Regions from separate parts of the Micromonospora sp. NPDC002717 genome, predicted to be linked through region 2. Evidence: predicted binding sites of a transcription regulator. Region 2 holds the regulator's gene; the other holds the start of a gene.

Evidence for each region. Region 2 encodes HrcA, which represses chaperone genes, less so after heat shock. Its sites were predicted from a motif close to GGTTNGCACNCTCNNNNNGAGNGTGCNAACC; they were not measured.
Region 1: the regulator HrcA is predicted to act here: its motif matches at 2,656-2,686, upstream of groES (co-chaperone GroES).

The regions. Positions count from the first base shown of each region.
Region 1 covers NZ_JBEOVW010000003.1:322,576-326,855, forward strand. The annotation lists gene ABT006_RS07895 (WhiB family transcriptional regulator) at 1-337, shown strand, start outside; gene groL (chaperonin GroEL) at 491-2,137, opposite strand; gene groES (co-chaperone GroES) at 2,208-2,516, opposite strand; gene ABT006_RS07910 (THUMP-like domain-containing protein) at 2,772-3,956, shown strand; gene ybaK (Cys-tRNA(Pro) deacylase) at 4,007-4,280, shown strand, end outside.
Region 2 covers NZ_JBEOVW010000023.1:35,772-40,051, forward strand. The annotation lists gene ABT006_RS26915 (SDR family NAD(P)-dependent oxidoreductase) at 1-584, shown strand, start outside; gene ABT006_RS26920 (16S rRNA (uracil(1498)-N(3))-methyltransferase) at 588-1,322, opposite strand; gene dnaJ (molecular chaperone DnaJ) at 1,419-2,564, opposite strand; gene hrcA (heat-inducible transcriptional repressor HrcA) at 2,638-3,660, opposite strand; gene ABT006_RS26935 (DUF4870 domain-containing protein) at 3,906-4,280, shown strand, end outside.

The DNA of each region.
Region 1 (4,280 bases), on a different contig from region 2:
CTGGCAGCGGCTCGGTGCCTGCCGGGGCCGGGACAGCGCACAGTTCTTCCACCCCGACGGCGAGCGCGGCTCGTCGCGCCTGCGCCGCGAGTCCGGCGCCAAGGCCGTCTGCCGCACCTGCCCCGTCCGGGCCGAGTGCGCCGCGCACGCCCTCTCCGTGCGGGAGCCGTACGGCGTGTGGGGCGGCTTCAGCGAGTCCGAGCGGCTGCGGCTGCTCGCCGTCGGCTGGGAGGACCTGGCCGACCGCCGCAAGACCCGGGTCGACATCGCCCGCCTGGAGGCTCGCCTGGGCCGGCCGCACAAGTCGACCGTCCCGGCCCAGCGCAAGATCGCCTGAGCCCGGCCACCCGAGGACCACACCGACGCCGCGCCCCCGCCCGGGGCGCGGCGTCGCGCCGTCCCCAGGTCCACGGCGGCGTGCCGCCCGCGAAAAGGCGTCGGGGCGCACCGTCACGCGGACGGTGCGCCCCGACGAGGCGTACGGCGAGGGTCAGAAGCCCGGGCCGTGCTGGTGGCCGTGACCGTGGCCGTGGCCGTGCCCACCGGCGGCGGCCGGCTCGGCCTTCTCCGGCTTCTCCACCACGAGGCTCTCCGTGGTGAGCAGCAGGCCGGCGATCGACGCGGCGTTGCTGACCGCGTTGCGGGTCACCTTCACCGGGTCGAGGATGCCGGACTTCGCCAGGTCGACGTACTCGCCGCTGGCGGCGTCGAGGCCGTGGCCCCACTCCTTGCCGACGACCTTCTGCACCACGACGTAGCCGTCGTGGCCGGCGTTCTGGGCGATCCAGCGCAGCGGCTCGACCAGCGCCTTGCGCACGATCGAGACGCCGACCTTCTCGTCACCGGTGAAGCCGAGGTCATCGTCCAGCGCCGGCAGGATCTGCGCCAGGGCGGCGCCGCCGCCCGGGACGGTGCCCTCCTCGACCGCGGCCTTGGTCGCGGCGATCGCGTCCTCGATGCGGTGCTTGCGCTCCTTCATCTCGACCTCGGTCGCGGCGCCGACCTTGATGACCGCGATGCCGCCGGACAGCTTGGCCAGCCGCTCGGCGAGCTTCTCCCGGTCCCAGTCGGAGTCGGAGGCCTCGATCTCCTTGCGGATCTGGGCCACCCGGTCCGCGACCTCGCTCGCCTGGCCGCCGCCGTCGACGATCGTGGTGTTCTCCTTGTCGACCACCACGCGCCGGGCGCTGCCGAGCACCTCCAGGCCCACCTGGTCGAGCTTGTAGCCCAGCTCCGGGGCGACCAGCTCGGCGCCGGTGAGGATCGCCATGTCCTGCAGCATCGCCTTGCGGCGGTCGCCGAAGCCCGGGGCCTTGACCGCGCAGACCTTGAGGGTCTTGCGGATCGAGTTGACCACCAGGGTGGACAGCGCCTGGCCCTCGACGTCCTCGGCGATGATCAGCAGCGGCTTGCTGTTCTGGAGGACCTTCTCCAGCAGCGGCAGCAGCTCCTCGATCGCCGAGATCTTCTGGGTGGTGATCAGGATGTACGGGTCCTCCAGGACCGACTCCTGCCCCTCCACGTCGGTGACGAAGTTCGGCGAGATGAAGCCCTTGTCGAACTGGAGGCCCTCGGTGACGTCCAGCTCGGTGGTGAGCGCGGAGCCCTCCTCGACGGTGATGACACCGTCGCGGCCGACCCGCTCCATCGCCTCGGCGATCAGCTCGCCGATGGTGGCGTCCTGCGCGGAGATGGTCGCGACGTGCGCGATCGACTTCTTGTCGGCGACCTCGACCGCGCGGCCGAGCAGCGCCTCGGAGACCTTGGCGGCCGCCGCGTCGATGCCCCGCTTGAGGCCGGTCGGGTTGGCGCCGGCCGCCACGTTGCGCAGGCCCTCGCGGACCATCGCCTGGGCCAGCACGGTGGCGGTGGTGGTCCCGTCGCCGGCGACGTCGTTGGTCTTGGTCGCCACCTCCTTGACCAGCTGCGCGCCGAGGTTCTCGTACGGGTTGGTGAGCTCGATCTCCTTGGCGATGGTCACGCCGTCGTTGGTGATCGTGGGCGCACCGAATTTCTTGTCCAGGACGACGTTGCGCCCGCGCGGGCCGAGGGTCACCTTGACCGCGTCCGCGAGGGCGTTGACACCGTGCTCGAGCAGGTGCCGGGCGTCGTCCGAGAAGCTCAGGATCTTCGCCATGAATGTCCCTTCGAAGCGACGTTGCCCCGGCCCGGCGAGCCGGACCGGGGCAACGACACTGATCGGTTGCTTACTTCTCGATGACCGCGAGGACGTCGCGGGCGGAGAGCACCAGGTACTCCTCGCCGGCGTACTTGACCTCGGTGCCGCCGTACTTCGAGTAGATGACGGTGTCGCCGACCTTGACGTCAACCGGGATCCGGTTGCCCTTGTCGTCGACGCGGCCCGGGCCGACAGCGAGGACGGTGCCCTCCTGCGGCTTCTCCTTGGCGGTGTCGGGGATCACGATGCCCGACGCCGTGGTGGTCTCAGCCTCGTTCGCCTGGACCAGGATCCGGTCCTCGAGCGGCTTGATCGCAACCTTGGTCGCGGTAGTCACGGGCATACCCTCCTGGGGTACTGGTTTCGTTACCGGCCGGCGAGCCGACCAGCGTCAATCTGCCACATGCCACCGGGCGGGGCCGTCGTCGCGGGTGCCGGTCCGCCTGGCGTTCAGCGCCCGGGCCTGACGGCCCGGAAGCTGGCACCCTCGGGGTGAGAGTGCTAATCGCAGGTTATTCCTCGGCTAGCACTCCGTCAAGGAGAGTGCCAACCCGCCGGCCGGCGCGTCGGGCCGGGCGGCCAGAATGACCGCGTGGACCTCGACCAGCTCGCCGCCCTGCGTACGCCCGAGGGGTCGGTCGCGCTCGACGCGGCCGCGCGGGTGGCCGGCGGCGACCCGCTGGCCGCAGCGGCCGCGCTCCGTTCCGCCGGGATGCCGCCCGCGCTGGCGGCGGCCGCGCTCACCCAGGCCGAGCTGCGCCGCCGGGCGGTCGGCAAGTTCGGGCCGGCGGCGGCGGGGATGTTCCTGACCCGGGCCGGGCTGGAGCAGGCCACCCGCGGCCCCGTCGCGGCGCGGCGCGCCGGCCGGCTGCGCGCCGCTGGCGTGCGCACCCTGGCCGACCTCGGGTGCGGCCTCGGCGCGGACGCGCTCGCCGCCGCGCGGGCCGGCATCCGGGTGTACGGGGTGGAGGCCGACCCGGTGACCGCCGCGATGGCCGCCGCCAACGCGGAGGCGGCCGGGCTGGCCGAGCTGTTCACGGTGGAGTGCGGCGACGCCACGGCGTTCGACGTCAGCCGGGTCGACGGGGTGTTCTGCGACCCGGCGCGGCGGAAGGCGGGCACCGGGCGGCGGGTCTTCGACCCGAACGCCTACTCCCCGCCCTGGGACTTCGTCGTCGGCCTGGCCGCGCGGGTGCCGTACACGGTGGTGAAGGTGGCGCCCGGGATCGACCACGCGCTGATCCCCGCGGGCGCCGAGGCGGAGTGGGTGAGCGCGGACGGCGACCTGGTCGAGGCGGCGCTGTGGTGCGGCCGGCTCGCCGAGGTCCCCCGCCGGGCCACCCTGCTGCGCGGTGCCGCCGCGCACGCGCTGACCGGCTCCGGCGACGCCGAGGCGCCGGTCGGGCCGGTCCGCCGCTTCCTGTACGACCCGGATCCGGCGGTGGTCCGCGCGCACCTGGTCGCGGAGCTGGCCGGCGCCCTCGACGCGACGCTGGCCGACCCGAGCATCGCCTACCTCTACGCGGACGCCCCGGCGGCGACCCCGTTCGCCCGCTGCCTGGAGGTCACCGACGTGCTGCCGTTCTCGCTCAAGCGGCTGCGGGCGCTGCTGCGGGAGCGCCGGGTCGGGCGGGTGGAGATCCTCAAGCGCGGCTCCGCGCTAGAGCCGGAGAAGCTGCGGCGGGATCTGCGGCTGGCCGGCGACGAGGCGGCCAGCCTGGTGCTGACCCGGGTCGCCGGGGCGCCGACGGCGCTGGTCTGCCGGCCGGTCGGGTAGCCGGCCTTATCGGCTCGCGGGTCACCCGGACCCGGGTTAGCTTGACGGTCATGGCGGGACAGGGCACTCCGGCGACCGCGCTGCTGACGAAGCGGAAGATCGCCCACAGCACGCATCCGTACGACGTCTCCCCCGACGCGCCGAACTACGGCGCGCTGGTCGCGGCGGCGCTGGGGGTGCCGCCGGAGCGGGTGTTCAAGTCGCTGGTCGCCGAGGTCGACGGCGCGCTGACCGTGGCGGTCGTGCCGGTCACCGGCGAGCTGGACCTCAAGGCGCTCGCCGCGGCGGTCGGCGGCAAGCGGGCCGCCATGGCCGACCGGGCGG
Region 2 (4,280 bases):
TGACCGACCCGGACGCCGTACGGGCCATGGTGGACGAGGCGGCCGGCCTGCTGGGCGGGCTGGACGTGCTGGTCAACAACGCCGGGGTGTACGGCGACCGGAACGCCCCCCACCCGGTCTTCGGCGCCTCCTACGCGCAGTGGCGCGCGCAGTGGCGGCAGGTGCTGGAGACCAACCTGACCGGCGCGGGCAACGTCATCTGGTGCGCCGCCCAGCACATGCGCGACCGGGGCGGCCGGATCGTCAACGTCTCCTCCCGGGGCGCCTTCCGGGGCGAGCCGGAGCAGCCGGCGTACGGGGCGAGCAAGGCGGGGCTGAACGCGCTGGGGCAGTCGCTGGCGGTGGCCCTGGCCCCGTACGGCATCACCGTCGCCACGGTGGCCCCGGGCTTCGTGGAGACCGAAATGACCACGGAGCACCTGCGCGGGGAGCGGGGCGCCGCCATCCGGGCGCAGAGCCCGTTCAACCGGGTGGCCCGCCCCGAGGAGATCGCCGCCGCCGTGCACTGGCTCGCCTCCCCGCAGTCGGAGTGGGCCTCCGGCACCATCGTCGACCTGAACGGCGCCTCCTACCTGCGCAGCTGAGCGTCACCAGCGGGCGAGGCGGGTGGCGAGCACCGCGAGGGCGGCCACGCCGGCCGTCGAGGTGCGCAGCACCGACGGGCCCAGGCGGACGGCGCGGGCCCCGGCCCCGGTGAAGGTGTCCAGCTCGCTGTCGGCGATCCCGCCCTCCGGCCCGACGACCAGCACGATCTCGCCCGTGGCGGGCAGCTCGGCGGTGGTCAGCCGCTCCTGCGCCTCCTCGTGCAGCACGAACGCCGCGGCGGCCCCGCCGATGCGGCGCGTGACCCGGGCGGTGGACTCGTCCGGCGTCCCCGCCACCACGGGCAGCCAGGCGCGGCGGGCCTGCTTGGCCGCCTCCCGGGCGGTCGCCGCCCACTTCTCCCGCGCCCGTACGCCCCGGTCGCCGCGCCACTGGGTGACCGAGCGGGCCGCCGCCCAGGGCACGATCTCGTCCACCCCGACCTCGGTCATCGCCTGCACGGCCAGCTCGCCCCGGTCGCCCTTGGCGATGCCCTGCACCACCACCAGGCGCGGGACGGAGGCGTCGACGTACCCCCGGGAGGTGATCTCCAGGTCGAGGGTGCCGCGGCCGACGGCGGTGACCACGGCGGCGGCGGTGCCGCCCCGCCCGTCGGCGAGCAGCAGTTCCTCGCCGACGCGGAGCCGCTGCACGGTGGCGGCGTGATGCCCCTCGGGGCCGTCGAGGGTCAGCCGGTCGGCGGTGGGCAGCGACTCGACCAGGAACAGCGGCGCGGACACGACGATCAGGCTAGCCGCCCCGGCGACCGCCGGGGCGGCGAGGGCGGTGGAGCCGACCGGGCCGCCGCGGAGCGCGGCGGCCCGGGGGCGTGGGCGTCAGGCGTGGCCGTTGAAGGCGTCGCGCATCCGGGAGAAGAAGCCACCCTGCTTGGTCAGCTCGGCGACCTCCTCGCCCCGGGTCTTGGCGAAGTCGCGCAGCATCCGCTCCTGGTCGGCGTCGAGCTTCGTCGGGGTGCGCACGTCGAGGTGGACGTAGAGGTCGCCCCGGCCGGTGCCGCGCAGGTGCGGCACGCCTCGGGCGCGCAGCCGCAGCGTGCTGCCCGGCTGGGTGCCGGCCTTGACGTCGACCGTCTCCTCGCTGTCCAGCGTCTTGATGGTCAGCCGGGTGCCGAGGGCGGCGGCGGTCATCGGCACGGTGACCCGGCAGTGCAGGTCGTCGCCCTTGCGGGAGTAGACGTCGTGCGGCCGCTCGTGGATCTCGACGTAGAGGTCGCCGGCGGTGCCGCCGCCCGGGCCGACCTCGCCCTGCTGGGCCAGCCGGATGCGCATGCCGTCCTCGACCCCGGCGGGGATCTTGACGGTCAGCGAACGCCGGGTGCGGACGCGGCCGTCGCCGGCGCACGTCGGGCAGGGGTGCGGGATGGTGGTGCCGTAGCCCTGGCAGACGGTGCACGGGCGGGCGGAGACCACCTGACCGAGGAAGGTGCGCTGCACCGACTGCACCTCGCCACGGCCGCCGCACGCCTCGCAGGTGGCCAGGTGGGTGCCGGCCGCGGTGCCGGCGCCGGAGCAGGTGGTGCAGAGCACGGCGGTGTCGACGGTGATCGGCGCCTCGACGCCGAACGCGGTCTCGTTCAGGTCCAGCTCCAGCCGCAGGATCGCGTCGGCGCCCGGCCGGGTCCGCGGTCGCGGGCCCCGCGACCCGCCGGCCGCGCCACCGAAGAACGCGTCCATGATGTCCTGGAAGCCGACGAACGGGCCGGCGCCGCCGGGACCGCCCGGACCGCCCGCGCCCCCGCCGCCGGGGGCGAGCGGGTCGCCGCCCAGGTCGACGATCTGCCGTTTCCGGTCGTCCGAGAGGACCTCGTACGCGGCGTTGATGTCCTTGAACTTCTCCTGTGCCTCCGGGTCCGGATTGACGTCCGGGTGGAACTGCCGCGCCAGCTTCCGGTAGGCGCGCTTGATCTCGTCGTCGGAGGCTTCCCGGCTCACCCCGAGAATGCCGTAGTAGTCCCTGGCCACTGCGTTCCGTGTCCTCATGTTCGTCTCGCGTTGCGCCGGTCGTCGGCCGGAGCCGGCCGTCGGCCCTGACTGGTCAGTTCTGGGCCAGCAGCTCGCCCACGTAGCGTGCCACGGCCCTCACCGTGGCGATGGTGCCGGGGTAGTCCATCCGGGTCGGCCCGAGCACGCCGAGCCCGCCCACGATCGTCGCGCCCGGCCCGTAGCCGGTGCTGACCACCGAGGCGGCGCGCAGGTTGTCGATCTCGTTCTCGTCGCCGATCAGCACCCGGGTCGTGCTCGGCTCCGCCTCGCCGATGAGCTTGAGCAGCACGACCTCCTCCTCCAGCGCCTCCAGGATGGGGCGCAGCGAGCCCTGGAAGTCGAGCAGGCCGCCGCGGGTGAGGTTGGCCGTACCGGCCAACGCGATCCGCTCCTCGTGCCGCTCGACCAGCGTCTCCAGCAGCACGGTGGAGAGGGTGGTCATGGCCGGCCGCAGGTGCGGCACCGACTCGTCGACCAGCGCCTGCACCAGCGGCGGGGTCTCGGACAGCCGGGTGCCGACCAGCTTCTCGTTGACCAGCCGACGCAGGTCCGTGACGTCGTCGGCGGGGATCGGCCCGGGCAGTTCGACCAGCCGCTGCTCGACCCGGCCGGTGTCGGCGATCATGACCAGCATCAGCCGGGTCGTGGAGATCGGCACCAGCTCCAGGTGGCGGACGGAGGAGCGGGCCAGGCTCGGGTACTGCACCACGGCGACCTGCCGGGTCAGCTGCGCCAGCAGTCGTACGGTGCGGTGCACCACGTCGTCGAGGTCGACCGCGCCGACCAGGAAGCGCTCGATCGCGCGGCGCTCGGCCGGGCTGAGCGGCTTGACCCGGGACAGCCGGTCCACGAAGAGCCGGTAGCCACGGTCGGTGGGCACCCGGCCGGCGCTGGTGTGCGGCTGGCGGATGTAGCCCTCCTCCTCCAGCACGGCCATGTCGTTGCGGACGGTCGCCGGGGAGACCCCGAGCTGGTGCCGCTCGACCAGCGACTTGCTGCCGACGGGCTCCTGCGTGGCGACGTAGTCCTCGACGATCGCGCGCAGCACGGCGAGCTTGCGGTCGTCGAGACCCATCGTTCCCCACCTCCTGTCGCACGTCGGACCCCCCGCGCCCCGAGGGGCGGGCGGGTTGCTGGCACTCGCTACGGACGAGTGCCAGTCTACGTCGGCGCGCCCGCCGACGCGATGATCAACCTGGGACGGCGATCCGACCGGCGCCACACGGCCCGCGGAGGCGGCGGCGCCAGAGCCGATCATCCGGACATCCCGGTCGGAGTCGCTCTGGTGCGACCTTGCCCGCGGCCCCTACCGTGACGTCCATGACTGAACCACCTCGCCCTCCCGGAGCGGGGGACCCCGGCGACCGGCCGGACCCGGCCGCTCCGTCGGGGGTTCCCGGGCCGGCCGGCTCCGACGAACCCACCGCACCACTGTCCGGGGCACCGGGCCCGGGCGGCTATCCCCCGCCCGGCGGCTATCCGCCGCCCACCGGTGACCAACCGCCGTCGGGCGGCTACCCTCCGCCGGGTGGCTACCCGCCGCCCGGGGGCTATCCCCCGCCGGGCGGCTACCCCCCGCCGGGGGCCGGCTATCCGACCGGCGGCGGCTACGGCGCGCCCACCGGCGGCTACGCCAACAACGAGGACAAGAACTGGGCCCTGATCGCCCACTTCGGCGGCGCGGCCGGGGTGATC